4 regions of the Bradyrhizobium sp. CIAT3101 genome follow, and region 1 is predicted to be linked to each of the others. Evidence: predicted binding sites of a transcription regulator. Region 1 holds the regulator's gene; each other region holds the start of a gene.
The links. Region 1 encodes HrcA, which represses chaperone genes, less so after heat shock. Its sites were predicted from a motif close to GTTAGCACTCNCNNNNNGNGAGTGCTAAC; they were not measured.
Positions count from the first base shown of each region.

Region 1 (7,580 bases):
GCGGCTCCTTGCCGAACAGCTGCTTCACGACTTCCTGGACCTTCGGCATGCGCGACATGCCGCCGACCAGGACGACTTCGCCGATCTCACCGGCGGTGACGCCGGCGTCCTTCAGCGCCTTGCGGCAGGGCTCGACGGTCTTCTGGACGAGGTCGTCGACCAGCGCTTCGAACTTGGCGCGGGTAAGCTTCATCGTCAGATGCTTCGGACCGGTCTGGTCCGCGGTGATGAAGGGCAGGTTGATCTCGGTCTGCGTCGTGGACGACAGCTCGATCTTGGCCTTCTCAGCGGCTTCCTTCAGGCGCTGCAACGCGAGCTTGTCGTTGCGCAGGTTGATGCCCTGCTCCTTCTGGAACTCGTCGGCCAGATAGCCCACGAGGCGCATGTCGAAATCTTCGCCGCCGAGGAAGGTGTCGCCGTTGGTCGACTTCACCTCGAACACGCCGTCGCCGATTTCGAGAATGGAAATATCGAACGTGCCGCCGCCGAGGTCGTACACGGCGATCGTGCCGGTCTTGGTCTTGTCCAGACCATAGGCCAGCGCAGCCGCGGTCGGCTCGTTGATGATGCGCAGCACTTCAAGGCCCGCGATCTTGCCGGCGTCCTTGGTGGCCTGACGCTGGGCGTCGTTGAAGTAGGCGGGAACAGTGATGACCGCCTGGTCGACCTTCTGGCCGAGATGGGCTTCCGCGGTCTCCTTCATCTTCTGCAAGATGAACGCCGAAACCTGCGAGGGCGAGTAGGTCTGGCCGTCGGCCTCAACCCATGCGTCGCCGTTGGAAGCCTTCACGATCTTGTACGGAACGAGCTTCTTGTCCTTCTCGACCATCGGGTCGTCGTAGCGGCGGCCGATGAGGCGCTTCACTGCGAAGAACGTACGCTCTGGATTGGTCACGGCCTGGCGCTTGGCGGGCTGGCCGACGAGGCGCTCACCGTCGTCCGTCACGGCGACGATCGAAGGCGTCGTGCGCATGCCTTCGGAATTCTCGATAACTTTGGCGTTCTTGCCATCCATTACGGCGACGCACGAATTCGTGGTGCCGAGGTCGATCCCAATGACCTTTCCCATGGTCCTGATATCCTTGTTTTTGCGGCAGGTTGGCTGGGCCCAGAAGGCACCCGAACCGAAACCCCCTAAGATCAAACATTCGCGATATTGCGATGGTTGACGCTCATATAGGAGGGGGGGAGGGGCCCGCAAGGACCGAACGCAAGTTTCGGCCGTGAAAACATTGGGTTTTGGAAGATCATATCCGGGCTCAACCGCCCTTGCGGGTGAGGAAATATTAACAGGTTCGGCGATCTGCCGGCCCTGCCGCCGTGGTCGGCCCCGGCCCTGTTACCGGCGCGCCAAACCCGCTACAAGGCCGACCTGCCGGACAGCCTCGCCATGGGGCCGCCTCGCGCGACAAAGCGGCCCAATCGCCGACCATTGAACGGCCTCAATGTGAACCAATCAGAGTGCCCATGAAGCTGACCCGCCCCCTCGCCGCGCTCGCCCTCCTCGTTGCCACGGCACTTCCGGCGCTTGCCGCCGATGCCGTCTACCCGCCCGGCTTGCGCCTCGGCATGGTGCCGCTGGTCGGGTTGAACACGGCCAAAACCTTTCCGGGCTTCGAGAACGAGGATGGCAGCGTCAAGGTGCTGGTCACCGAACTGCCGCCGGCGGCTTACGGCGAGGTCGTGAGCGCCTTCACCGCCAATCCGGCCGGCAACAATGGCGTCAAGCCGGACAAGATCGAGACGCCGGCGGGCCTTGCCTATTTCACCACCGAGAGCGGCAAGGCCGGCACGACGCCGGTGAAGCGCTATTCGATGATCGTGCCGGGCACCGGCTTCTCCGGCTATGTCGCGGTGCAGGTCCCCGAAAACGCGTCGAAGATCTACACCGATGACGCGGTCCGCCAGATGTTTGCGACCGCCACCACCCGCAAGGAAGTGTCGGCTGACGAGCAGATCGGGCTGATGCCGTTCAAGATCACCGATCTCGCCGGCTTCAAGGACGTCCGCACGCTGGTGCCGGGCTCGAGCCTGATCCTGGCCGACGGCAACGAGAGCTCGGGCTATGAATCGAAGCCCTTCATCATCCTCGGCCTGATCGGCGCCACTCCGCAGCAGGCTGACGACCGCGCCCGCTTCGCCCAGGAAGCCGCGCTCCAGATTCCCGGCGTACGCGAGTCCCGCGTCACCATGTCCGAGCCGATCCGCATCAACGGCCAGCCGGGCTTTGAGACCCGGATCGACGGCGTCAGCGGCAAGGACAAGACCCCGGTGACGGTGGTGCAGTGGATCCGCTTCGGCGGCGGCACCTCGCTGCGCATCATCGCCAGTGCGCCGCGCGACCAATGGTCGGACGCCTTCACCCGCTTCCGCGCCGTGCGCGACGGCATCCAGCCGAAGGGCTAGCACGGTTCGTCCAGCACCCTCGGTGTCGTCCCGGCGAAGGCGATGTTGGGGCTGGCAGCTCAACCGCTAGCCAAAGCCGGCTGCATTTTCGGGCTTTTGTTCGTACACGAACGGAATTAGGCTTCCCTCCATTGGATCAACCTTTGAGGGGAGGTGGACGATGCTGGACCGACGACAAATCCTGGCGGCGCTGGGGACCACGGCGCTCGCGAGTCTCGCACCAAGCGCACTTTTCGCGGCAGCCTCGATCAAGCCGGATGACACCTCCGCGCTGCTCGTGATCGACGTGCAGAACTGCTTCCTGCCCGGCGGCAGCCTCGCGGTGAAGGAAGGCGAGCAGGTCGTGCCCGTCATCAACAAGATGGCGAAAGCGTTTTCGAACGTGGTGATGACGCAGGACTGGCACACGCCCGGCCACGTCTCGTTCGCATCGGTGCATTCCGGCAAGAAGCCGTTCGAGACCATCGACCTGCCCTACGGCAAGCAGGTGCTGTGGCCCGACCATTGCGTGCAGGGCACCGACGGCGCGGCGCTGTCGAAGGACCTTTCGATCCCGCAGGCCGAACTCATCATCCGCAAGGGTTTCCACAAGGACGTCGACAGCTATTCGGCGTTCCTCGAAGCCGACGGCAAGACAACGACGGGCCTTGCGGCCTATCTGAAGTCGCGCAAGATCAAGCGCGTCTTCGTTGCGGGTCTCGCGACGGATTTCTGCGTCGCCTGGACCGCGCTCGATGCACGCAAGGCAGGCTTCGAGGTCTATGTCGTGGAAGACGCCTGCCGCGGCATCGATACGCAGGGCTCGCTCGCGAAGGCCTGGGCCGACATGGCCAAGGCCGGCGTGAAGCGGATTCAGTCTGCGGACATCGCAGTGAGCGCGTAAGGCGCGGCAACTCTCAAACCCTCATCCTGAGGAGCGCGCCGCTTGGCGCGCGTCTCGAAGGATGAAGGCCGAGGCGTGAGAGCTGGGCCTGCATGGTTCGAGACGGCGCTGACGCGCCTCCTCACCATGAGGGATCAGAGCGCGCTCAGTTCGCTTCGTTGCTGTTCGCGGCCGGCGCAGGCTTGGCGCCACCCTTGGCGACGCCGACCAGCGCCGGGCGCAGCACGCGCTCGCCGATGGTGTAGCCGGCCTGCATGACCTGCACGACGGTGCCGGCGGGCACCGACGCATCCGGCACCTCGTACATCGCCTGCTGGAAGTTCGGATCGAACTTCTGGCCCTGCGGATCGAACTTCTTCACGCCATGCTTTTCCAGCGCGTTGAGCAGCGAACGCTCGGTGAGCTCGACGCCCTCGATCAGCGCGGTCAGGCCGGGATCGGCCGCGGCACGCGCTTCGGCCGGAACGGCATCGAGCGCGCGCTGAAGGTTGTCGGCGATGTCGAGCACGTCGCGGGCAAAGCCGGTGACGCCATAGAGCTTGGAGTCAGCGACCTCCTTGGCGGTGCGCTTGCGCAGATTTTCCATCTCGGCCAGCGTCCGCAGCATGCGGTCGCGCGCCTCGGCGGCTTCCTTCTGCAGCAATTCCACCGAACCCGGCTCGGGGTCGTCGGGCATGATGTAGGGTTTCGACACCACGGGCTCGCCGGTCGCGGCAGTCGTGTCTTCGGGTTGCCGGTCTCGATCGGTCATCGGCTCTCTTTTCGAACTGGTCTTACGGGATTTTGCTGGCCCGGATATCGTGCTTCGGGCGCTGAAAATCAAGCGCCCGTGATCGTCTCAAATGCCGGTCAGCCCCCCAGCAGGCGGCTGACGATGCGGGCGGCGTAGTCCACGGTCGGGATCACACGGGCATAATTCAGCCGCGTCGGCCCGATCACGCCCAAAACGCCGACGATGCGGCCGGCGGCATCCCGATAGGGCGAGATGATGGTGGAGGACCCCGACAGCGAAAACAGCTTGTTTTCGCTGCCGATGAAGATCCGGACGCCCTCGGCGGTTTCGGCACGCCCCAGCAGGTCGATGACGCCGCGCTTGGTCTCGAGATCGTCGAACAGCAGGCGAACGCGCTCGAGATCCTCCAGCGCGTGCAGGTCCTCCAGCAGATTGGCGTGGCCGCGGACGATGAGCTGGCGGTCCTCATTCTCGCCGCCAGACCAGCTCGCGATCCCGGCCGAGATCACCTTTTGCGTCAATTGATCGAGCTCGGCGCGAGCCTCGCCTAGCGCGGTTTCCAGCTCGAGCCGCGCCTCGGCGAGCGTCCGGCCGCGAATCCGCGCATTGAGGAAATTGCCGGCTTCGATGATGGCGGAGGAGGGAACTCCCGGCGGCAGCGCCAGCACGCGGTTTTCAACCTGGCCATCCTCGCCGACCAGGATCACCAGTGCCTTTTCGGGTTCCAGCCGGACGAACTCGATGTGCTTCAGCCTTGTATTTGATTTCGGCGTCAAAACGACGGCCGCGGTGCGGGTGAGACCCGACAGCCGCGTCAGCGCCTGATCGAGCGCCGCCTCGACTGATTGGGCCTGACCGACGGAGGTCAGCTGGCTCTGGATCGACTGCCGCTCCGCCTCGTTGAGATCGCCGACCTGCATCAAGGCGTCGACGAAGAAGCGCAGGCCGAGTTCCGTCGGTAGCCGGCCGGCAGACGTGTGCGGGGCGTAGATGAGGCCGAGATGTTCCAGATCGGCCATGACGTTGCGGACCGAGGCCGGCGACAGCGGCATCGCGATCAGCCGCGAGATGTTGCGCGAGCCCACCGGCTCGCCGGTCGCGAGGTAGCTTTCGACAATTTGACGAAAGATGTCGCGTGAACGCTCGTTGAGCTGGGCGAGGCCTGCGCGCGGCGCGATCAGATGGATCGGATCGTGATGGGCCACAGACGGTAACTCCTCTCAGATGCTCATAATTTGTCCATCCCCGAGGGTTCTGACAAGCGTGGCGTTTGCGGGGTGGAAAACCCGGGGTGAAAAAGCCTTGTCCTTTCCCCTTGCCGCCCACCCTCACCCCACCTACAAGCACCGCGAATAGCCCTTTTCCGAGAGTTTTGGAGGATTCCCCATGCGGCCAAGCCGCCGTGCGCCCGACGAATTGCGCCCCGTGACGCTTGAGCGTGGCGTGGTCAAATACGCGGAAGGCTCCTGCCTCGTGAAATTCGGCGACACCCATGTGCTGGTCACCGCCACCCTGGAAGACCGCCTGCCGCCCTGGCTGAAGGGCCAGGGCCGCGGCTGGGTCACCGCCGAATACGGCATGCTGCCGCGCGCGACCTCCGAACGCACCCGCCGCGAAGCGGCCGCCGGCAAGCAGAGCGGCCGCACCGTCGAGATCCAGCGCCTGATCGGGCGTTCGTTGCGCACCATCGTCGATCTCGAAGCGCTCGGTGAGCGCCAGATCACGGTCGATTGCGACGTGCTCCAGGCCGATGGCGGCACCCGCACCGCCTCGATCACCGGTGCCTGGGTCGCGCTCGCCGACTGCATCAACTGGATGAAGACGCGCAACATGATCAAGGCCAACGTGATGCGCGACAACGTCGCCGCGATCTCGTGCGGCATCTATCAGGGCAAGCCGGTGCTGGATCTCGACTATGCCGAGGATTCCGAAGCCGAAACCGACGCCAATTTCGTCATGACCGGCGACGGCCGCATCATCGAGGTGCAGGGCACCGCGGAACGCGAGCCGTTCACGCAGGACGAGTTCCTCGCGCTGATCGCCCTGGCGCAAAAGGGCATCGCGCGTCTGGTGGACTTGCAGAAACTGGCTGTCGCGTAGTCAATAGGCCCATGCACCGCCGAATCACCGGAAAGCTCGTCATCGCGACCCACAATCCCGGCAAGCTCGCCGAGATGAAGGAGCTGCTCGCGCCTCACGGCATCGAGGTGGTGTCGGCCGGCGAGCTCGGCCTGCCCGAGCCCGACGAGACCGGCAACGACTTCCGCAGCAATGCCGCGATCAAGGCGATCGCGGCGGCGCAGGCGACCGGATTTCCATCCTTCGCCGATGATTCCGGCATCGTGGTCGATGCGCTCGACGGCGCGCCCGGCATCTACAGCGCGCGCTGGGCCGGACCGTCCAAGGATTTCGCCGCGGCCATGGCGCAGATCGAGCGCCTGTTGCAGGAGCGCGGCGCCACGACGCCCGACAAACGTAAATCGCATTTCGTCTCGGCGCTCTGCGTCGCCTGGCCCGACGGTCATCTCGAAGAGGTCGAGGCGCGCGTCGACGGCACAATGGTCTGGCCGCCGCGCGGTACCGCCGGCTTCGGTTACGATCCGATGTTCTTGCCCGACGGTCACACGCGCACCTTCGGCGAGATGGAAAGCATCGAGAAGCACGGCCTGCCGCCACTCGGCCTCGGCCTGTCGCACCGCGCCCGCGCCTTCGTGAAACTGGCGGAGATCTGCCTTGAGCCGCGCTAAAGCGTTTTCAAGCGAAGTGGACACCGGTTCGCGCCGGGAAAACGCGTCAAAACAAGAATCTGAAGCTTTTGGCGTCTACGTGCACTGGCCGTTCTGCCTGTCGAAGTGTCCCTATTGCGACTTCAACAGCCATGTCCGCCACGCCGCGATCGACGAGGCGCGTTTTGCCTCCGCGTTCGCCCGCGAGATCGAAACCACCGCACAGCGCGCGCCCGGCCGTGAGGTCTCCTCGATCTTTCTCGGCGGCGGCACGCCGTCGCTGATGCAGCCTTCGACCGTCGGCGCCGTGCTCGACGCGATCGGCCAGCATTGGAACGTTGCCAATGACGTCGAAGTGACGCTCGAGGCAAACCCGACCAGTGTCGAAGCCACGCGCTTTGCCGGCTATCGCGCAGCCGGCGTCAATCGCGTTTCACTGGGCGTGCAGGCGCTGGATGACGCCTCGCTGAAAGCGCTCGGCCGCATGCACAGCGCGCGCGAGGCGCTCGATGCCGTTGCGATCGCGCGCCGCTCGTTCGATCGCTATTCGTTCGACCTGATCTACGCCCGCCCGGACCAGACGCCGGCGATGTGGGCCGACGAGCTGCGTCTCGCCATCGATGAAGCGGCCGAGCATCTGTCGCTCTACCAGCTCACCATCGAGGAAGGCACGCCGTTCTTCGGCCTGCACCAGGCCGGCAAGCTGAAGACGCCGGACGAAGCCGTCGCGCGCGCGCTCTACGACGTGACGCAGGAGACCTGCGACAAGCTCGGTCTGCCGGCTTACGAGATTTCCAATCACGCGCGGCGCGGCGCCGAGTGCCGGCACAAT
Region 1 is NZ_CP121634.1:276,657-284,236, forward strand. Features, by position in the region: gene dnaK (molecular chaperone DnaK) at 1-1,069, opposite strand, end outside; gene QA645_RS01145 (hypothetical protein) at 1,468-2,406, shown strand; gene pncA (bifunctional nicotinamidase/pyrazinamidase) at 2,567-3,289, shown strand; gene grpE (nucleotide exchange factor GrpE) at 3,435-4,040, opposite strand; gene hrcA (heat-inducible transcriptional repressor HrcA) at 4,139-5,227, opposite strand; gene rph (ribonuclease PH) at 5,409-6,122, shown strand; gene rdgB (RdgB/HAM1 family non-canonical purine NTP pyrophosphatase) at 6,134-6,769, shown strand; gene hemW (radical SAM family heme chaperone HemW) at 6,786-7,580, shown strand, end outside.

Region 2 (7,580 bases), 1.6 Mb from region 1:
GAACGCGATGGCTGTCCGCGTCCTCGACGTGGTCAATAAAGAGCAAACTCCGTTTCGTTTGGTAAACGCATCGGGCGTTTCGATTCACCACGTCGCGATCGGCGCGGCAATTCGGCGATCAGCGTTTATTTTCGATGAAGGGCGAAGCCTCATGGTTAATCGCCCGTTTGCATGCCGTCGCGCGCGGCCGCACAAGAGTTCCTGCTGTGAACCTCGTGTTAAATCGCTTCTGTCTACAAAGACGCGTGAGTGAGGTGGGGGGAGTTCCTGATGGCTGTTCACCGCAAGCGTTTTCGTGTCGAGGATATCGCCGGTGGCGAGATGCCAATTCTTGACGTAGCAGAAGAGGCAGGCCCGATGCATAGCGAGATTATGGCGGAGCTGCGCGCGATCCGCGCACAGATGGCGAAGGGCGCGGCGCCCTTGACCGGCAGCGCTGCCATGGCGGCGATCGACGCCTCCACGGCGCAGGAGCTTTCCGACGCACGCACGATGCTCGAGACCTATCGGGCCCAGATCGAGCAGTGCGAGAAGCTCAAGGTCGAGCTCGACCTGATCCATGACGCCATCGACCGCACCAAGCGCGAGATCGCGACCCTGCACGGCAAGAGCTTCGACGGCGGCGAGATGGCCAAGGTCAACGGCGAGCTCGGCGCGGTGGTCGGCGGTACCGAACAGGCGACCCAGCAGATCCTCGAAGCCGCCGAGTCGATCGACCAGGCGGCATCCGCGCTCGGCAAGGTCGACTCGGTCGACCAGCAGAAGCGCCTTGCCGACGACATCCAGGAACGCGTCATCTCGATCTTCGAAGCCTGCAACTTCCAGGACCTGACCGGCCAGCGCATCAGCAAGGTCATGACCACGATGAAGTTCATCGAGCAGCACATCAATGCGATGATGGACATCTGGGGTGGCGTCGACGCGATCAAGTCGCACGTGCCGGCCCCGGTCGACAGCCGCAGCGAGGACGAAAAGCTGCTCAACGGCCCGAAGCTCGCCGGCGACGTCGGCCACGCCTCGCAAGACGACATCGACGCGCTGTTCGACTAAGCGAACGCGACAGAGAGACAAACAAGAACGCCGGCGCGAGCCGGCGTTTTTTGTTTGGGGTCCGTCATTGCGAGACTGCCTTCCCTTCTCCCCTTGTGGGAGAAGGTGGCATAGGCGGCCTTCGGCCGCCGTTCATAAGGACGCCGAAGCGGAGCTTCGGCTAAGGCGCCGGACGACGGGTCTGTCTCCGCGAACTCAAATGAGAGTTGGACTCGGGGAGAGATACCCCTCACCCGTCTCGCCGCTGCGCGGCGAACCACCCTCTCCCGCAAGGGGAGAGGGAAAGATCATCCTTACGCCCTCGGCGCGCAGCGGACGTAGACCATGTTGCCGTAACGGGTGGCGGCGTCCTTGTCGACGAAGCGGGTGATCATGACGCGGCCGTCGAAGGAGACGATCTCGCGGTCCTGCTCGCCCGGCGTCGGGCCGGAGGGGCCGATATAGTTCTTGCCGCCCGGCGAGCCCTTCAGCCGCAGTTCCTGCGGCGTGGCCTGGTCGGCGAGATGCATGATCACGCCGCCGGAGGAACCGGCGCCGATCACGTAGGGGTTCTTGCACTGGGCCCGCGCGGCCGCCTCGGTGCGGGCGCGGTCGGCCGGGTTCTGGAACGAGGCGAGGCCCCAGCGCCCGACGATCTCGTCGGCGCGGATCGAGGCCGGCATTTCCGGCGCGACGCCGGGCTCGGTCTCGGGCGCCGGCTGGGACGAAGAGAAGGACGGCAGGCTCATGCCGCCGCCGCAGGCGCCGAGCAGCAACGCCAGGCAAGAGGCGGCCGCCAGATTGGCAACCGTGCGCGCGTGAGCTGAACTGATCATGGCATTCCCCCGAACAAGACCATGGCCGCATCCCTCCCGCAGCCAAGCGCAAAACCGCAGCCGTAGCAATGACGTCCTAATATACGCCCGCGCCGGAATCGAGTTTCCGTAGACACCATCCTATATCCGCCTCACCAATCGCTTAACCACCTTTGCTTGACAGGATCGCAGCCAAGCCATATCCCCTGCGCACTATTAGCACTCGGAAAGACCGATTGCTAAGCGCGCCGTTCGCTCCTCGGGCTGAGGGTGAACGGGAGCGCCGCCCCCACCCACTTCCGCTGCTTTCGGAAAAGCGAGCCTCCAAAGGGAAACGTCATGGCTAAGTCCAAATTTCGTCCGCTGCATGACCGTGTCGTGGTCAAACGTATCGACGCCGAGGAAAAGACCAAGGGCGGCATCATCATCCCCGACACCGCCAAGGAAAAGCCGTCCCAGGGCGAAGTCGTCGCCGTCGGCCCCGGCGGCCGTGACGAGGCTGGCAAGCTGATCCCGATCGACCTCAAGGTCGGCGACCGCGTGCTGTTCGGCAAGTGGTCGGGCACCGAGGTCAAGATCGACAACGAAGATCTCCTGATCATGAAGGAGTCGGACATCATGGGCGTGATGGCCTAAGGCCAGACGCCTGAACGGCCGCTGAATGCCATGCCCGGATCATGAGGTCCGGGCATCCATCATTCCGCCGCACAGCCTCAAACAAGACACATCACGACACACGAAGGGATAGCAGACCATGGCTGCCAAGGACGTCAAGTTTTCCGGAGACGCGCGCGATCGCATGCTGCGCGGCGTCGACATTCTCGCCAACGCCGTCAAGGTGACGCTCGGCCCGAAGGGCCGCAACGTCGTCATCGAGAAGTCGTTCGGCGCGCCCCGCATCACCAAGGACGGCGTCACCGTCGCCAAGGAGATCGAGCTCGAGGACAAGTTCGAGAACATGGGCGCCCAGATGGTGCGTGAGGTCGCCTCCAAGACCAACGACCTCGCTGGCGACGGCACCACCACCGCGACCGTGCTGGCCCAGGCCATCGTGCGCGAAGGCGCCAAGGCGGTTGCCGCCGGCATGAATCCGATGGACCTCAAGCGCGGCATCGACACCGCGGTGACCGCCGTCGTCAAGGACATCGAGAAGCGCGCCAAACCGGTTGCCGCCTCCTCCGAGGTCGCCCAGGTCGGCACCATCTCGGCCAACGGCGATGCCGCCATCGGCAAGATGATCGCCCAGGCGATGCAGAAGGTCGGCAACGAGGGCGTCATCACCGTCGAGGAAAACAAGTCGCTCGACACCGAAGTCGACATCGTCGAGGGCATGAAGTTCGACCGCGGCTATCTGTCGCCCTACTTCGTCACCAACCCCGAGAAGATGACCGCCGAGCTCGAGGACGCCTACATCCTCCTGCACGAGAAGAAGCTCTCCGGCCTGCAGGCCATGCTGCCGGTGCTCGAAGCCGTGGTGCAGTCGGGCAAGCCGCTCGTCATCATCGCCGAGGACGTCGAGGGCGAGGCGCTGGCCACCCTGGTCGTCAACCGCCTGCGTGGCGGCCTCAAGGTCGCCGCCGTCAAGGCGCCGGGCTTCGGTGACCGCCGCAAGGCCATGCTGGAAGACCTCGCGATCCTGACCGGCGGTCAGCTGATCTCGGAAGATCTCGGCATGAAGCTCGAGAACGTCACGGTGAAGATGCTGGGTCGTGCCGGCAAGGTCGTGATCGACAAGGAGAACACCACGATCGTCAAGGGCGCCGGCAAGAAGCCGGAGATCGAGGCCCGCGTCGGCCAGATCAAGGCCCAGATCGAGGAAACCACCTCGGACTACGACCGTGAGAAGCTCCAGGAGCGTCTCGCCAAGCTCGCCGGCGGCGTCGCCGTGATCCGCGTCGGTGGTGCCACCGAGATCGAGGTCAAGGAGAAGAAGGACCGCGTCGAGGACGCGCTCAACGCCACCCGCGCCGCGGTGCAGGAAGGCATCGTCCCCGGCGGCGGCGTCACGCTGCTGCGCGCCAAGAAGGCGGTCGGCCGTCTCACCAACGCCAATGCCGACGTGCAGGCCGGCATCAACATCGTGCTGAAGGCGCTGGAAGCTCCGATCCGCCAGATCTCGGAGAATGCCGGCGTCGAGGGCTCGATCGTGGTCGGCAAGATCCTCGAGAACAAGTCCGAGACCTTCGGCTTCGACGCCCAGACCGAGGACTATGTCGACATGATCGAGAAGGGCATCATCGATCCCGCCAAGGTGGTGCGCACCGCGCTGCAGGACGCCTCCTCCGTGGCCGGCCTGCTGGTGACCACCGAAGCGATGGTCGCCGAAGCGCCGAAGAAGGACGCTCCGGCCGCCATGCCGGCCGGCGGCGGCATGGGCGGCTTCTAAGCCCATCCTCACCCGACAGTGTTGCGAAGGCCGCCTCCGGGCGGCCTTCTTTTTTGCCGACACTGGCCTGCGCTTCAACCGGCGGCCAAAACCCACTACGGTGGCGCCCGATTCTGTTCCTCCGAGGATTTCGTCGATGCGCGCGCTTCTGGTTTGTTCGACAGCCCTTCTGGCCGCTCTGATTGCAGTATCGCCCGAGGTCGCCTCAGCCCAGATGAAGCTGTCGCCGAAGGCCACGGCGCCCGGCGGCATGGAGACGCGCTATTTCACCTCGATCGACGGGCTGATGGACGGCAATGCCGACGTGATCCTGAAGGAGACCCGGCAGGGCAAGACGGTGACCGCGGCGGTGCTCGACGTCTGCTACCCCGTCGCCAAGAACTCCGATCGCAAGGACCGCTTCGTCGTCAATCTCCAGATCTCCGGCCAGACGCTGAGTGGAACGACGCAAAGCCTCGGCGCCAAGGCGCCGGTCACCGTCAAGCTCACGCGCAAGCCGACCGGCGACACCTTCGAGTTCCGCGGCCAGATCGGCATCGGCCAGACCATGACCGAAGTGACCTCGCCTGATAATGCCGATCTCAGCGAGAAGGAATTTTTGGACAACCAGACCACCGACGACGGCATCACGCCCCAGCCGAAGGATTTTACCGAAGTGTCGCCGGAAGCGATCGCGGTCAAGGTCAAGCTGGATAACGCGACCGAGTTCCTGAAGAGCCTCAAGGGCCAGGACGTCGAGGTGACGCTGGCAAGCCTCTCCGTCGGCTGCGACGCGCTGCGCGCCGGCGAGCAGACCATCAACATGTCGGTCGATCCGGAGCGCTCGGCCGCGCTGCTCGCGAAATTCAAGGCGATGCCGGGCGTCACGGCCGCGGGCTGGACCGCGGGGCTCGCCGAGATGGATCGCACCGTCCGCATTCCCGCCGCCGACTGGCGCGACGGCGACAAGATCAACCGCGACAAGCTCGCCACGGCAATTGCCGGCGTGCTGAGCAAGACGCTCGCGGCCAAGCCGGCCTCGCAGGGCTTCGACGCCGCCACCGGCAAGCTCAAGCTCGTTTTCAAACGGCCGAACCAGGATTTCCCGGCGCTCGAGCTCACCGACACGATCGAGGTCTCGGGCCTCATCTCCGCCGACAAGCCGGGGACATCAGACAAGCTGATGGTCTGGATCGGCAGCCCCTCGACCACCACCGCCGACGAGAGCACGGGCGCCAAGCTCAACGTTTCCGATGACGCAACGGCCGATGAGGAAGGCGACCAGCCCGACGACAACGGCTCGATCGAGGCGCTCGCCAAGGAGCTGAAGGGCCAGCGCTGGGACGCCGACAAGTCGGTGTGGAAATAGGCGGAACTCTCGACGCGCTGTCATCGCCCGGCTTGACCGGGCGATCCAGTACTCCGAGACCGCCGTGCTTGAATCGATAGGCCGCGGCGTACTGGATGCCCCGCCTTCGCGGGGCATGACGGAGAGACCTAATTGCCGTTGGCGCGGAAGCGCAGCGGCTTCGGGCCGATCAGCGTGAGCACATCGCCCTGACGTTTCCAGGTCTCGACGGCGGCGAGAGCGGCGACGAGGTCGTCATCCGCCTGGGCCTTTGCCGGCGGACAGGACCGATCCTGAATTGCGCCGGGAACGAAAATCACGGTGTTGCCGGCGACCGAGAACTGGCCCTTGCCGCCCTTGCACCAGAGCTCGAGCACGACCTCACCATTGTCGCCGATCTCGATGTTCGGGATTCGCTTCGAGCCGGGTTGCGGCACGGCCTCGAGCGTCATCTCGGTGCCGAAGGGAAAGCCCTCTTCCGCTCGCGCAACGGCGGACATCACGAGCAACGCAGCCGCCGCGCACACCATCTGCTTCAACGATACCATGAGACCTCTCGACCGACCCGCTTTGCGGGGTCTTTTATAAGACGGCAAAGCCTTTGAGAAGGTTCGCCGATCCAGGACGCAAAAAGCCCCGCGGGACGATCCCGCGGGGCTTTTCGTCAATGCCGGACCGTCGCTGCTACTTCAGGACGAGCTCCGTGAACGGATAGACATAGGCTTGCAACGTCACGAACACACCGACGAGGCAGGCCAGCACGATCGAGTGCCAGAACACGAAGCGCAGGATCGTGCCTTCGTGGCCGTACCAATTGGTCGCGGTGGAGGCGACGACGATCGATTGCGCGTCGATCATCTTGCCCATCACGCCGCCGGACGAGTTCGCCGCCGCCATCAGGATCGGCGACAGGCCGAGCTGCTGCGAGGTGATCTTCTGCAGGTTGCCGAACAGGATGTTCGACGACGTATCCGATCCGGTCAGTGCCACGCCCAACCAGCCGAGCAACGTGCCGAAGAAGGGATAGAGCACGCCGGTTGCGGCAAAGGCGAGACCCAGCGTCGCGTCGACGCCGGAGAGGCGCGTCAGCGTTCCGATCGCGAGCATCGCCGAGATCGTGATCAGCGAGATCGCGCAGAGCCGGATGGTGCGACCGTATTCAACCAGCAGCCTGCCGGGACCAACGCCCATCAGGACGCCGGAGATGATCGCCGCAATCAGCATGCCGGTGCCGGTGAAGGACAGATAGGTGAAGCCGAACACCGCCGCTTCCTTGGTCGGCCCTGGTGCGACCGGCGGCATCTTGTTGATCATCTGGTGCAGCTCCGGAACGGGATAGTTCCAGACGAAGATCGAGTTCGCCCAGGTCTTGAAGGCCCCATTGCCCCAGATCAGCATCACGACGCAGACGATGATCCACGGCAACAACGCACTGAAGAGCTCGCTTTGGGTCAACGGCGTCTTGTCGATCGGCTTTGCCGCGGCCATCGTCGCAGCCGATTCATCATGTCCGCGCAGCGCCGGCGACAGCCAGAGCTGCTTCGGCTGCCAGACCTTCAGGAACAGGATCAGCGCGCCCATCGAGATCAGCGACGCGCCGATGTCGACGATCCAGGGATTGACGTAGTTCGAGATCACGAACTGCGGGACCGCGAACGTCACGCCGGTGACGAGGATCGCCGGCCAGACATCCTTCATGCCCTTCCAGCCCGCGAAGGCCCACACCACCCAGAACGGCACGATCAGCGAGAACAGCGGCAATTGCCGCCCGACCATCGCGCCGAGGATGTAGGGATCGAGCCCGGTGACGGAGGCGAGGCCCTGGATCGGCGTCCCCAGCGCGCCGAAGGCGACAGGCGCGGTGTTGGCGATCAGCGACAGGCCGGACGCCGCGAGCGGCGAGAAGCCGAGGCCGATCAGCACGGCGCCGGTGATCGCCACCGGCGTGCCGAAGCCCGAGGCGCCCTCGAAGAAGGCGCCGAAGGAGAAGGCGATCAGCAGCAATTGCAGCCGCCGGTCCTCG
Region 2 is NZ_CP121634.1:8,019,601-8,027,180, forward strand. Features, by position in the region: gene QA645_RS37530 (protein phosphatase CheZ) at 271-1,050, shown strand; gene QA645_RS37535 (hypothetical protein) at 1,344-1,865, opposite strand; gene QA645_RS37540 (co-chaperone GroES) at 2,184-2,480, shown strand; gene groL (chaperonin GroEL) at 2,599-4,230, shown strand; gene QA645_RS37550 (hypothetical protein) at 4,367-5,578, shown strand; gene QA645_RS37555 (META domain-containing protein) at 5,707-6,105, opposite strand; gene QA645_RS37560 (L-lactate permease) at 6,242-7,580, opposite strand, start outside.
Region 2: QA645_RS37540 (co-chaperone GroES) is a predicted target of HrcA. The motif match lies at 2,060-2,088, and genes of this name have one in related genera.

Region 3 (7,580 bases), 3.2 Mb from region 1:
GAAACGGCCAGCTCGAGCGGGTGCTCGCGCCTGGTCGGCATCGTCTGATCGATTGGCGCAACGAGCTGACGGCCACCGTGTACAACGTCGTGGGAACTGAATTCCCCACGGATCGTTACGCGGTGCTGAAGGCCGCGCGTCCCGATCTTGCCGCCGAACTGTTCGAGGCGGTCGAGACGCGGGCTGACGAGATCGCCATCGTCAGCCTCGACGGCCGGCCCGTGCATCTGATGACGCCCTGGCAGGTGCGCGTCTACTGGAAGGTTGCGACCCGCATCGATGTCGAGCGCATCGATGTGTCCAGCGATCCCAAGATCGACGCGCGCCACCTGAGCATGATCGAGCGCAACCGTTCGGCCGTGTCGTCCGAGACGGTGGTCGAGAACCACGAGGCGGGCCTGCTCTACGTCGAGGGCCGGCTCGTCGAGCGGCTCGCGCCTGGCCGGCACGCGTTCTGGACCGTCGGCCGCAAGATCGAGGTGAAGCGCCTCGACCTGCGGCCCCAGGCGGTCGAGATCACCGCGCAGGAGATGCTGACCAAGGATCGCATCGCGCTGCGGGTGACGCTGACGGCGTTCCGCCGGGTGGTCGATCCCGAGCGCACGGTGGCGACCGTGCCCGACGTGGATGCGTGGCTGTACCGCCTGGTGCAGTTCGCGATCCGCGAGGCGGTTGCGGGCCGGACGCTGGACGAGGTGCTGTCTGCGAAGGCGGCGCTGGATGCGGAGCTGCGCGACTACGTGCGTGCACGCGTCGCGGAGTCCGGTGTCGAGGTCACCGAGCTCGGCGTCAAGGATGTGATCCTGCCCGGCGAGATCCGGGAGCTGGTGAACAAGGTGGTGGAGGCGGAGCGGGTCGCGAAGGCGAACCTGATCCGCCGGCAGGAGGAGACCGCGGCAACGCGTTCGCTCCTGAACACCGCCCGCCTGATGGAGGAGAACCCCCTGCTGCTTCGGCTCAAGGAGCTGGAGTCGCTGGAGCGACTGGTCGAGAAGGTCGGCCGCATCGATCTCCACGCCGGCAACGGCGAGGGCCTCGATGCCCTCCTGACCCGGCTCGTACGCCTGAAGGCGCCCGAGACTGCATAGGATAGAAGGGTCGCCCACGGGCGGCCCTTCGCTGTCCTTCGCGTTGTCGTCGGTCTCGAACGCGCGAGCACATCGGTGCGACCAAGATCACAGAGCTGATCGGGATTGCGCGTGCCATCGCTTGCGCTAGTCTCCGTGCACAACCTCATCGGGCAGGGCAGGCGATGACCACTCTTCAGGACACCATCCAGCCGCGGGCAAAATCCAGCGAATGGAAGGCGATCGTCATCCTGATCCTGCTCGTCCCCGTGTTGTGGTCGCCGCCGTTCCTGTTTCGCATCTTCCTGTATCAGCCGTTCAACATTCCATCCGGCTCGATGATGCCGACGCTGGTGGTCGGCGACTACGTCTTCGCCGCCAAATATGCCTATGGCTACGACCGCTATTCGTTTCCCTTCTCGCCGTCATGGATCTCGGGCCGCTTCCTTGCCGCGGAGCCCCGCTACGGCGACATCGTGGTGTTTCGCAACCCGAAGGACATTTCCGTCGACTACGTCAAGCGCGTGGTGGGCCTGCCCGGCGACCGCATCCAGATGCGACAGGGGCAACTCGTCCTCAACGACAAGCCGGTGATCCGCGTTGCGCTCAAGGATTTTGCCGCAGGCGGGGCTGCTTGCGGGTTGGAGGCCGGCGCCAAGATCAAGCGCTGGCGCGAGGTGCTGCCGAACGACGCGAACTACGTCACCTATGACTGCATCGACAACGGCTATTACGACAACACCAATGTCGTCACGGTGCCGCCCGGCCATGTCTTCGTGCTCGGCGATAACCGCGACAACTCCACCGACAGCCGCGCGATGGGTGCGATGGGATTCGTGCCGATGGACAATCTCGTCGGCAAGGTGACGCGGATCTTCTGGTCGCTCGATTCCCGAGGCGAGCTGCGTCCGGATCGGATGGGGAAGGTGGGGTGAGGCAGCCGCGTCTCTCGTCTCGTCACGGGCTCGCGCCCAAGCGGGCGCGCCCCGGAATGACGATCCCCACAAACAAAAACCCGGCATTGCTGCCGGGGTTTCGTATTATTTGGAGCGAGATCCCGGATCTGCGGTGCACCGCTTCGCGCTGCGCCGCGTCCGGGACGACTTCGTCGCTTAGAAGTCCATGCCGCCCATGCCGCCGCCCGGGGGCATTGCCGGACCGGCGCCGCCCTTCTTGGGCAACTCGGCGACCATGGCTTCCGTGGTGATCAGGAGCGCGGCAACCGAAGCTGCGTTCTGGATCGCGGTACGGACCACCTTGGTCGGGTCGATGATGCCCTTGGTGACGAGGTTGACGTACTCGCCGGTCTGGGAGTCGAAGCCGTAAGCGTAGGTCTTGTTCTCCAGGATCTTGCCGACGATCACCGAGCCGTCTTCACCGGCGTTGATCGCGATCTGGCGAGCGGGAGCCGACAAAGCCTTGCGAACGATCTCGACGCCGGTCTTCTGGTCGTCGTTCTTGGTGCGCAGGCCCTTGAGCTGCTCGGACGCACGGAGCAGGGCGACGCCGCCGCCCGGGACGATGCCTTCCTCGACAGCCGCGCGGGTCGCATGCATCGCGTCATCAACGCGATCCTTGCGCTCCTTCACCTCGACCTCGGTCGCGCCGCCGACGCGGATCACCGCGACGCCGCCAGCGAGCTTGGCGAGACGCTCCTGGAGCTTCTCACGGTCGTAGTCCGAGGTGGTTTCCTCGATCTGCGCCTTGATCTGGGCCACGCGCGCCTCGATGTCGGCCTTCTTGCCGGCGCCGTTGACGATCGTGGTGTTCTCCTTGTCGATCATCACCTTCTTGGCGCGACCGAGCATGTTGAGCGTGACGTTCTCGAGCTTGATGCCGAGATCTTCCGAGATCGCCTGGCCGCCGGTCAGGATCGCGATGTCCTGCAGCATGGCCTTGCGGCGATCGCCGAAGCCCGGAGCCTTGACGGCTGCGACCTTCAGGCCGCCACGGAGGCGGTTCACGACCAGGGTCGCGAGCGCTTCGCCTTCGACGTCCTCGGCGACGATGACCAGCGGCTTGCCGGTCTGCACCACGGCCTCGAGCAGCGGGAGCAGCTCGTTCAGCGAGGAGAGCTTCTTCTCGTTGATGAGGATGTAGGCGTCGTCCATCTCAACGCGCATCTTGTCGGCGTTGGTGACGAAGTAGGGCGAGATGTAGCCGCGGTCGAACTGCATGCCCTCGACGACGTCGAGCTCGGTCTCGAGCGACTTGGCTTCCTCGACGGTGATGACACCCTCGTTGCCGACCTTCTTCATGGCGTCGGAGAGGAACTTGCCGATCTCCTGGTCGCCGTTCGCCGAGATGGTGCCGACCTGGGCGATCTCGTCGTTCGAGGTGACCTTCTTGGAGTTCTTCTGCAGGTCCGCAACCACGGCTTCGACCGCGAGGTCGATACCGCGCTTGAGGTCCATCGGGTTCATGCCGGCGGCAACCGACTTGGCGCCTTCCTTCACGATCGCCTGGGCCAGCACGGTGGCGGTGGTGGTGCCGTCGCCGGCCGCGTCAGCGGACTTGGAGGCGACTTCGCGCACCATCTGCGCGCCCATGTTCTCGAACTTGTCCTCGAGCTCGATCTCCTTGGCGACGGTGACGCCGTCCTTGGTGATGCGGGGAGCGCCGAACGACTTGTCGAGCACGACGTTGCGGCCCTTCGGACCGAGCGTGACCTTCACCGCGTTGGCGAGAACGTCGACGCCGCGCAGCATCTTGTCGCGCGCTTCAACCGAGAATTTGACTTCTTTGGCTGCCATCTGGAGTTTTTCCTTGGATAATGAATGACGGGAGGGAGAGAGGGGCTGTTAGGCCGCCTTCTTCTTGGAAGCGGGGACGTCGAGGACGCCCATGATGTCGCTTTCCTTCATGATCAAGAGATCGACGCCGTCGATCTTCACTTCGGTGCCGGACCACTTGCCGAACAGCACGCGGTCGCCGACCTTCAGGTCGATCGGGATCAGCTTGCCAGCCTCGTCGCGGCCACCGGGGCCAACGGCGACGACTTCACCCTGCGAGGGCTTTTCCTTGGCAGTGTCGGGGATGATGATGCCGCCGGCGGTCTTCTCTTCTGCGTCGATACGCTTGACCACGACGCGGTCGTGAAGCGGACGGAATTTCATGCAGCTCTCCTAAGCATTTGCACGAGTTAAGGATTTTTTGGCATTAGCAGTCTGTGCCCACGAGTGCTAGCACAGGCGAGGCTGAAATAGGACAGGAATTTTGCGGGGGCAAGGGCTTCTAGCAGAAAAATCGGCACTCTGAAGGCCCGCCCTGCCAAAATCTCTTTACCATCGTTAACCGAGCTTGGGGACCCGCCGGGGCCGTATTAGCACGGAGCTGTCTCTGCTGCTAAAGCATTGAATTTCAACAGCTTGTTAAACCTTTGGGCTTGAGATGGATTATCAGTTTGCGTCACATTTCTCTCATGTGAGCGCATCTCCACCGGGTGGCTCGTAAGCAGCGTACCGGCAAGCCGCCCCCTGAATGCGCTCCTGCAAAGGAGGTTGGCATGGGATTGCGGGTTGGGGGCGTTTCCGAGGACTTCCGGAAACAGATGCTGGGCTACGGGCTGACGACGGCCCAGATTCTCTACCGGATGCCGGATCACCCGTCGCTGCTCCAGACTTACGTCTGGCAGAACTACGACATGTTTCCGAAATTCCCGGCGCTGACAGACTTCCTCGCGTTCTGGACCGAGAAGCTCGACGGGCCGCTGCATTCGGTGACGGTGGCGCATTCCAAGCTGATCAAGCCGGCCGAGCTGCGCGCCGTGGACGGCGTGTTCCGATTGAATTGAGATAGGGCCCAGGTCTCGCGGCGAGCACCGCTCTCGTAGGGTGGGCAAAGGCGCGCAAGCGCCGTGCCCACGATCTCTTCATGATCACGCGCAGAACGTGGGCACGCTTCCGCCTTCGCTCTTCGAGCTTCGGCGGACAAGTCGCTTTGCCCACCCTACGAGACCTGTTTCCGTGTTAGCCTCTTCCCATAACAACAGGGGAGGCCGGCTCATGGCCAAGACAACAACCAAAAAAACAAAATCGCGCAGCGCAGCCCAGACCGCTGTGAAGAAACGAAGCGGTGCCAAGGCCGCCGTGCGTTCCTCCGCACGCAAGGCCGTGAAGTCGAAGGCGCGCACGACCACCGCCAAGACTTCAGCGAAAACGTCCGCGACGAAGAAACCCGGCCGCCCAAGGCAGCGCATCGCCATCAGCCATCACCGCGAGGAAGATTTCAAAGCCGACGGCCTGCGCGCCTACGCCAAGTATCGCGACCTCGGCATTGCCGCGGCCAGCCACGGCCTCGCGCAAGCCCACGTGATCCGCCTGCAGGGTCCCTGCGATCCTGCCGAGGTTTCGAAGCTCCACTTCCACGATGTCGACTTCCAGATGGTCTACGTGCTCAAGGGCTGGGTGAAGACCTACATGGACGGGCAGGGCGAGACCCTGATGAAAGAAGGCAGCGCCTGGACCCAGCCGCCGAAGATCAAGCACATGATTTTGGATTACTCCGATGACGTCGAACTGCTGGAAGTGATCCTGCCGGCGGAGTTCAAGACGGTGGAGCTGAAGGCGTAGGCCACTCTCTCCACGTCGTTGCGAGAAGCCCGCGATGACAGCGCGTAGCCCGGATGGGAGCGAAGCGAAATCCGGGAAAGTCTCTCCCCGGCGAAGCTGGTCCCGGATTGCGCTGCGCTCCATCCGAGCTATGGCGTCCGTATGAAGGGCTCCAGGCAATCCCTAAAAAGCCCGCGATCCGGGAAACCGGGCCGTTACCAGTCGGAAGGTTCCTGCCGCCCGCAGGGCTTGCGCTAACCCGTCGAAAACATTCCTCGCGTCAACTCAAGGCTGTGAGAACGCGAGAGATGCATTCATGGCGACCACTTTTGGCCGACGCGGCGTTGTAGCGCCAGCTCCAGGTCGATCGTTTCAACCCGCCGCGCCGATCGCCCCGGCGGTCGAGCGCGACGACACTCAGCCCTCGTCCGATGAGGGCTCGCTGTTTCGCGACAACAGGCTTCTGGCCGATATCCCTTTCCTCACCATTGGCCTGATTTTCGTTCTGCTGCTCGTCTATGCGCTGCAACGCAGCCTGGCCATCGACATTGCCAAGGATGGCTCACTCGATGTCCGCTCGCTGATCGCTCAGGGCGCATCCGGCTACGATCTGGTCGTCGGACGGGGAGAGTGGTGGCGGATCGGCCTTGCGCCGCTTCTGCATGGCAGCCAGTGGCACCTCGTCGGCAATTGCGTTGCGCTGTTCATCGTCGGCGTCAGGCTGGAGAGCCTCATCGGCCGTGGCTGGTTTTCGCTGATCTTCGTCGCCAGCGCAGTCGCCGGCGAAATCGGCTCGTTGCTGGGCAATGGCCCCGCCGTCGCGGTGGGCGTCGGTGCGTCCGGCGCCATTACCGGGCTCATCGCCGCGCTGTTCGTATCGAGCTTCGATCCGGAGGCGGACGCCGCGCAAACAATCTCGCGACTGAAGACGTCGCTGTTCTTCGGCATTCCCGCGCTGCTGCCGCTCGCCTTTGGCGCCTCCGGCAACGTCAACTACTATGCCCATGCAGGCGGTGCGCTGGCCGGCGCCGCGCTTGCGATCACGCCGTGGCTCGCCTTCTGGTCCTATGACAGCCTGCCACGGAGCGCCGGCATGACGTTGTTCGCAGGATTGGCGGTGTCTCTGGTCTGCGCCGGCTTCGCCGCCATGCATTATTCATCCTACATGGCCGATGCCTTGCACTACATCCGCGCGTCGGAAGCGCCGACGAATGCTGAAGAGATGGCGAGCCGGTCGCTCGATCTCGTGACCCGCTATCCGAAGGACCCGCGGGCTCATCTGTTCCGCGCGATCGCCTACCTGGAAAAAGCCAGCTTCAACTCCGCCGAGACCGAAGCGCGAACCGCCATGTCGCTCGCCGCCTCGGATGTCGCGGGCGGGCCGGTGCGCTCCGGCGCGCAGAGCCTTATGGCGGTGTTGCTGCTGGCACAGGGACGAACCAGCGAGGCGAAGGCCATGGCGGCCGAGCCGTGCCGCGCCAAGATGGCTGAAGTGCGTCGCATCCTGCAGAAGCAGAAACTGTGCAGCTGAGCGGAATTGCGCCGGTCGCCTACCGCTCGAGATAGCCCAACTCCGCGCCCATGACCTTGCGGGCATATTCGCCGAAGGCATCAATCAACCGGCCGGGCGCGGCATGAGGTGGATGGAGCAGCGCGATCGTCACGGGGACGATAGGGTTGAAGGGGCGCGTGACCAGAGCCGCGCCGGAGCTTTCGTCGTGTGCGGCAATCGGGTTGATGATGCTGACGCCGAGGCCGGCTGCGACCAGGGCACAGACCGATGCGCCCAGATCGGTCTCGGCAACAATGCGGCGTGCAACGCCCGCCTGCGCGAAGATCGCATCGATGCGATCGTAGAGCGGACTCCCTGTGGCGAAGGAGATGAAGGCCTCATCGGCGAAGTCGGCAGGGCGCAGCGTCTTCTTCTGCGCAAGGCGATGTGCTTTCGGCATGATTGCGACGC
Region 3 is NZ_CP121634.1:3,460,463-3,468,042, forward strand. Features, by position in the region: gene QA645_RS16180 (SPFH domain-containing protein) at 1-1,088, shown strand, start outside; gene lepB (signal peptidase I) at 1,253-2,002, shown strand; gene groL (chaperonin GroEL) at 2,180-3,820, opposite strand; gene QA645_RS16195 (co-chaperone GroES) at 3,869-4,183, opposite strand; gene QA645_RS16200 (usg protein) at 4,573-4,860, shown strand; gene QA645_RS16205 (cupin domain-containing protein) at 5,072-5,638, shown strand; gene QA645_RS16210 (rhomboid family intramembrane serine protease) at 5,934-7,148, shown strand; gene QA645_RS16215 (LysR substrate-binding domain-containing protein) at 7,168-7,580, opposite strand, start outside.
Region 3: QA645_RS16195 (co-chaperone GroES) is a predicted target of HrcA. The motif match lies at 4,226-4,254, and genes of this name have one in related genera.

Region 4 (7,580 bases), 880 kb from region 1:
CCGTCAGCCAGGCTTTCGTGACTGGAGACAACTGGGATAGTCACATGATACCTGCCTATGGACAATCTCGTCGGGTGCATCAGCCGCATCTTTTGGTCAATGGTGCACGAGGACGAGCCGTGCACGGAACGAGTTTTGACAGAAGCTGAGATGAGGGATTTCTAAAAAAGTGGCATTCCAAGATCGCGTTTCGTGCGCCCGGAGAGAAGTGGAAAAGCGAGCTGAAAACAAACCCCGGCATTGCTGCCGGGGTTTCGTATTTCTGTTGAAAGCGTAGGACCTAGAAGTCCATGCCGCCCATGCCGCCGCCCGGGGGCAGGGCGGGGCCGGCAGCGGCCTTCTTCGGCAGCTCGGCGACCATGGCCTCGGTGGTGATCAGCAGCGCCGCCACGGAGGAGGCGTTCTGGATCGCGGTGCGGACCACCTTGGTCGGGTCGATGATGCCCTTCGAGACCAGGTTGCCGTACTCGCCGGCCTGTGAGTCGAAGCCATAGGCGTACTGATCCTTCTCCAGGATCTTGCCGACGATCACCGAGCCGTCTTCACCGGCGTTGATCACGATCTGGCGGGCCGGCCAGGACAGCGCCTTGCGCACGATCTCGACGCCGGTCTTCTGGTCGTCGTTCTTGGTGCGAAGGTTCTTAAGCTGCTCGGTCGCGCGGAGCAGGGCGACGCCGCCGCCCGGCAGGATGCCTTCCTCGACAGCCGCGCGGGTCGCATGCATCGCGTCATCAACGCGATCCTTGCGCTCCTTCACCTCGACCTCGGTCGCGCCGCCGACGCGGATCACCGCGACGCCGCCAGCGAGCTTGGCGAGACGCTCCTGGAGCTTCTCACGGTCGTAGTCCGAGGTGGTTTCCTCGATCTGCGCCTTGATCTGGGCCACGCGCGCCTCGATGTCGGCCTTCTTGCCGGCGCCGTTGACGATCGTGGTGTTCTCCTTATCGATTATCACCTTCTTGGCGCGGCCAAGCATGTTGAGCGTGACGTTCTCGAGCTTGATGCCGAGATCTTCTGAGATCGCCTGGCCGCCGGTCAGGACCGCGATGTCCTGCAGCATGGCCTTGCGGCGATCGCCGAAGCCCGGAGCCTTGACGGCCGCGACCTTCAGGCCGCCGCGCAGACGGTTCACGACCAGGGTCGCGAGCGCTTCGCCCTCGACGTCCTCGGCGACGATGACCAGGGGCTTGCCGCTCTGCACCACGGCCTCCAGCAGCGGCAGCAGCTCGTTTAGCGAGGAGAGCTTTTTCTCGTTGATGAGGATGTAGGCGTCGTCCATCTCAACGCGCATCTTGTCGGCGTTGGTGACGAAGTAGGGCGAAATGTAGCCGCGGTCGAACTGCATGCCCTCCACGACGTCGAGCTCGGTCTCGAGCGACTTGGCTTCCTCGACGGTGATGACACCCTCGTTGCCGACCTTCTTCATGGCGTCGGCAAGGAATTCGCCGATCTCCGCGTCGCCGTTGGCGGAAATCGTGGCGACCTGGGCGATCTCTTCGTTCGAGGTGACCTTCTTGGAGTTCTTCTGGAGGTCCGCGACGACGGCGTCGACGGCGAGGTCGATACCGCGCTTGAGATCCATCGGGTTCATGCCGGCGGCAACCGCTTTGGCGCCTTCCCGGACGATCGCAGCCGCGAGCACGGTGGCGGTGGTGGTGCCGTCGCCGGCCGCGTCAGCGGATTTGGAAGCGACTTCGCGCACCATCTGTGCGCCCATATTCTCGAACTTGTCGTCGAGCTCGATCTCTTTGGCGACGGTGACGCCGTCCTTGGTGATGCGGGGGGCGCCGAACGACTTGTCGAGCACGACGTTACGACCCTTCGGGCCGAGCGTGACGTTCACGGCATTGGCGAGGACGTCGACGCCGCGCAGCATGCGGTCGCGGGCGTCGACGCCGAATTTCACTTCTTTGGATGACATATTAGTTTCCCTGAGTTGTGTCATCTCACCCTTGGCGCCTGGCAGGCGTTCCTCAGAGGTGAGCGATGCGAGCGGGTTGAATTAAGCGACCTTCTTTTTGGCCGACACGTCGGTGAGAACGCCCATGATGTCGCTTTCCTTCATGATCAAGAGCTCCCGGCCGTCGATCTTAACCTCAGTGCCTGACCACTTGCCGAACAGCACACGATCACCGACGCCCAGATCGATCGCGATCAGCTTGCCGCTCTCGTCGCGGCCACCGGGGCCAACGGCGATCACTTCGCCCTGGGATGGCTTTTCCTTGGCGGTATCGGGAATGATGATGCCGCCAGCGGTCTTCTCTTCTGCGTCGATACGCTTGACCACGACGCGATCATGAAGTGGACGAAAGTGCATGCAGTCCTCCTAAAACATTTGCAGGAGTTGAGGATCTCAACCTTGTTAGCAGTCTGTGCCCGCGAGTGCTAACGCAGGCGCAGCTGAAATAGGATGGGGTATTTGTGGGAGCAAGGGCTGCCAGCAAAAAATCAGCTCTCATAAGCGAGTCTATTTGAATCATTAGCGTTGCTAACTGGCTCGCGCGCAATGAGCGCAGTGTGACTGTTCGGCCGAGGTCTGCGTCGATGTCGCGACGGATGATCTAGGCCTGGAAGAATCCCCAGAGATTAGTGCCTCGAGATTCTAAGTCATCGCTAATGCCATCCATCTGATTGACTGCTGGGATACCGGCTCCGACTGAAGCGAACGCTAGCGCTGATGAACGCGCTGGTAACAGGAGTTCGCCGTGGCTTGCTTCAGTGGACCGGATTCTCGTCGAGTTACCGCCATGTCCGCAACAGCGAGGGAGCGTGTACAGGTTCGATGATGCCCCCTCATTCTGACGATCTAGGAAATAAGCGCCTTATCTATCTTGCTCAATCGCTAACTTTGGCAGTTGACAACAGCTGGATGAAAGCGACGAGCCGCCGGCGGCGGCCTCTTCGGAGCTGAACGAAATGCGCGGGTTCGAACACAGGCATCACCGAGGGGAGACAAACCGCGTTATTGCGGAGCGGAAGCCTGGTGCAAATCCCGGCAAAAGCGGATCGACACGTCCCCTAGCTTCGTACCTCGGCCGAGCGGCCGCGCGAGGGAACTGATTCAACGCCAACACTCACGCAAAGCTCAATCGCACTTCATCTACTCTGCGGGGCGATGATGATCATATACGCATACGTTTCGCGTCCTACGATTGCAACTAGATCCGCGTCCGGGAGGCAAAGAGATGCAAGCGACCGCAGGTTCGCAGCACCTTCTTAAGACCGGTCGCGAGAAGAGTGGAGTGAGGGGCGGCACCGACGACTGGAAATACGCCGAGTCCGCCCCCGCATCACCCTTGGGAGCGGAGGTGACGCGACTTTGAAGGTAGCAAACAATCCGATCATGCAGCTACTGCAACTATCTCACACCAGGATGGCACGCATACGGGTTGAATCGGCCGCGACGTTAGGTTGTATGCTGCGGAGCCCTTGATTGTCCGTCCTGGCTATGCGCAGAAAACCCTGACTGTTGACGACGAGCGGAAGCGACGGACAAAGAAAATTGCAGACAAGCCGAAAGATGCGAGGCTAACATCGATCAGAAACAATAATTCGATTTCGTCGTTAGTAGGACCGCTCAAGGCGACCAACCCAGGTCTTCAATCTCGATAGTGCGTCAGCCGCCCTCTTTTCTGCTCCTAGGCTTCTCTTCTCGTTGGATAGAATTCATCCATGCTGCTCGATCGCAATGACCGCGCCAGATTGGTCAGGCGATCGGGACCCATCTCTTCCAAAACGCGGTTGCGTTCATGCCGGAGCCCTCGTCTGGTCTGAACTTGACTGAGCTCGTTAGCCTGAGTTCGGTCGGAGCGAAATTCAGGCCGCAACGAATCTAGTTCTCGTCCTTGTCTGTACAGATCCGACTGCGTCAGCCGCTCGATCATTGTTCGACGTCTGACAGCGCGGCACAAGTGTGTGAGATCCAAAACACTTGCGTGCTGTCGCGCCTTCTCGGCTCCTTTGCGAAGCGCGATAAGGCGCTGACAGCTCGCGGGGGATGCTGGCACGACCCTTGCTCCCTCTCACCGTAGGCCAATCGAGGCCAGTTGGAAGGAGCTGACCATGAGCAGCACGACAGGATCTTGGGCTTACGGAGAGAAAGCGCCCATGCCAAGTCAAGAGCAGACCAAAACGAAAGAAGTTCGTGGCTCTTCGAGCCGCGGCGGCTTTGGAGCTATGCCGCAGAATGCAAGAGCTGCAGCAAAAACCGCTAAGGGGCGCTGACGAAATCGGGCGCACGACTGCCCGGTTATGCAGGGCCGAAAGTGCGGTACCGCTGACCTCGCCCTGCCCCTTGACGGCAGGGCGAGGAGGCGTCGCTGCTTTGGCCATTTATAGGAGCTGGCAACCGCAGTTGCTCATTGCATCGCCTAGAATGAATGGGTTGGATGGGAATTGACGGGCCATTTGCGATAAAATGGAGCCCTCCAAAATACAAGATCAGGTGGATTTTGCTGCCTTTATGTCGCGAGTAAGCCACACCGATCTGTACAGGTACGAAACAGGCGGCCGTCAGATCTTCGTTTTCAACTCTCCTGAATTGGTTCGGCCCTTTTATGAAGACACTGATTGTGACGATATAAGCGAGCACCGCTACAGAAAAATTGTGAATGCATATGCTCCATCTGCGTTCCCACTGTTTTAAAACTGAAAGCAATTTCCGCCGGTCATGTGAAGCCGTACGATACAATTCTAGCTGAGCTAAGTCAGAGCGCAGCTGGCTTTCAAGAGCGTGTTCCGCCATTCGTCGCAGATCAAAGCACGATCGAGATCTCACATGAGATCAAACGCTGGATGCTGATCTTGATGGCCAAATTGCTTTACAATTTCGATATCTCCCGCCACGCCGACGAGTTCATCGTGAGAGAAAGTTTTATAGAGGAGTGGCTAGCGAATGTAGAACACGCCGATTGCTGGCCAAGAGGAGGAGAATCGACAGCGCGATCGAAGAGAATGAAAAGAGTTTCATAACGTTGCATTTCATAACGTTGCACTTGAAATCTCAAAGATCAAGTTCACTCATTACGACGAGAAACCCAAAATGCCGGGAGACCTGGTCGCGTATGCGATGATCCGTACGCTGATAAACGCTTTCCACGCATCCGCGACCTCCATAGCCTGGACCTTGATGCTTATTTCGGGAAGCAGTGTCGAAGAGGCCCTGTTTGAAGAAGCGGCGGCAGTCGGACCCGAGTTCGATTTTCGGAATTTTGGATCAGCTTCCAAGCTCCGGACGGCCTTGACGGAAAGCTTACGACTCTATCGTCCCGCGTGGATGCAAGGCAGACACGTACGGACGACTCACATCGTGGCCGAGATGAACATTCCTCAGGGCAGCGCAGTCATGGTTTGCGCGTACTCGCTGCATCGCAATGCAAAATATTGGAATCGTCCTGGGGAGTTTCTGCCGGAAAGGTTTAATGAACGCTCGACCTACGACGCCCGATGCTACCTGCCCTTCGGCGGAGGACACCATCTGCCCCGCATCTGGACTGTCAATTCCAATTTGAAATTGATTCTTGCTTACATGATCTGGCGGTTTCGCTTCACAGTGCATGGAATCGCATGTAAGCCTCGCGGGCTAATTGGGCTGAGATTGCATCCAGGTCTTTGGCTCAAGCTTAGGCCTCGACAGTGAACATCCGCTTTGAGCGGCGGGTGAAGCTTTGGTGCACGTCATGGATTTTCATGAGTGCACCGCCGTCGACGCGATCAACCTACTTGTCACGTCAAAGTGACCGCGAAATGGCTGCTAAACTTGCTGGAATCTCGCAGTCGTGCCTGTTTTAGGACTGATTGCTCTGGGAGCGGCCAAGCCCCTCAGGCGGGTGTGCCGCCTGACCTTGATAGCGCAATGGTCAAACACTTGATCAAGCTAGCCGTGGCAAACGGTTTAGCAAGAAAGCAAATCCCGCCAGCCTCGATTGCTCGAGCGCGGACCGCATCGTCTGGGAAGGCCGTGATGAAGATGAACGGCATGCGATGACCGAGGCTTCGCATATGCCTCAGCAGGTCAATTCCGCTCATCAACGACATTTGGACGTCGGTAATCACACAGGACGTCTCTGTCAATTCCGCAGCGCTCAGGAACTCCTCCGCGGAGGCAAAGGCGTGGACCAAGTATCCGTACGATGCCAGAAGGTTGCTCGTGGCGCCGCGAACGGATGGATCGTCGTCGATGACTGAAATGACGGAATGCTTGGGCAAACTGTTTGCTCGAGATCCGGGAAACTGCTCGCCGCGGTTGCGGCCGGCGTTGGAAAGTGAGGGCTCGAAGCAGAATTGAAAAGCATACTTAGGTTTGTACGTTCCCCTTTGGTCGAGAAATCCCGAGAGCTTCACTTATTCTTATGAGGTCAGCCAGCGACTTCGCGCCCATTTTGCGCATGACCTGGCCGCGATAGATTTTGACGGTAATCTCTGCCAGCCCGAGCTCGCCCGCCACCTGCTTGTTCAGCAGGCCGGAGGCGACCAGGGCCAGAACATCGCGCTCGCGTGGGGTCAGACTTTCGAGCCGGGATCGTAGGTCAGAGACTTTTTTTTCGAGATCGCGCCGCTTGCGATCTCGTTCGATCGCGGCCCGCACCGCATCGAGCAGATCCTGCTCGCGTACCGGCTTGGTCAGGAAGTCGACCGCACCGCTCTTCATAGCCTGGACGGTCATGGGAATATCGCCATAACCTGTGATAAAGATGATCGGCGTGTGGATGTTGGCCTCAGCAAGTTCGGACTGCAGATCGAGGCCGCTCGATCCTGGTAGGCGGATGTCGAGAACGAGGCAGCTCGGTACCTCGGGCGGGTTCGCCTGCAAAACCTCCGCGGCAGAGCCAACAGCCTTGACCTTAAGCCCTACTGATTCAAACAGATTTGTAAGAGCCTTGCGCATCGAAGCGTCGTCGTCGACAATCAAGACGATCGGTTCATCGGTATCTGTGCGCGACTGCGGTGTTTGCGAAAACTCGCTCATGATGCACCCTCCTGGTGCACGCGAAGGTTCATGTGAAATGTCACGCTGCATCCCCTTTAAAAGTGCACCAAGCGCGTAAAAGCCGCCAAGAATGCTGGTGCGGCCAAATTATCCAATTTCGCTATCTGGGTCAGTATTGATCGCAAAACTGCCCATTTTGCGACTATATGGGCGATTCGGTTGCGGCAAAAGGACTACAAGCCCCGACCCGGCCCGTGTTGTGCGCGATCGAAGGCCTTGCTGCTCTGCCGCACGCCGCCTGAGGGCCTCACTGCGCCGGCGGTTGGAGGGGCCAATTCCGTATCCCCGACCGGACTGCGGAGGGGGGCTCGACATTTCTTGCCAGAGATGCCGGTGGACAGAGAGGACGTCCACCTTCCACGGGCTTAGCGTCTTGCGTTCTCGCCGTTTGCGCACGCGACTGTCGCCTCACCAGGCTCTCATGAAACGAGCCGCGTAGGGTCGGCCATCCCGTCTCGATCCCTCGCACCAAGAGGTGTCCCTCCCAAAAGGCGTTCTGAGCCAAGGTCTCATTGCGTTCAGCGAGCAGATTCGGATCTTCCCTTCGGGGAGGCGCATTCGTCCTTAACGACCTCGGTCGGCACTTGGGGCT
Region 4 is NZ_CP121634.1:8,761,676-8,769,255, reverse strand. Features, by position in the region: gene groL (chaperonin GroEL) at 281-1,921, opposite strand; gene QA645_RS40665 (co-chaperone GroES) at 2,003-2,317, opposite strand; gene QA645_RS40660 (cytochrome P450) at 5,042-5,638, shown strand; gene QA645_RS40655 (response regulator) at 5,821-6,207, opposite strand; gene QA645_RS40650 (response regulator transcription factor) at 6,296-6,967, opposite strand.
Region 4: QA645_RS40665 (co-chaperone GroES) is a predicted target of HrcA. The motif match lies at 2,362-2,390, and genes of this name have one in related genera.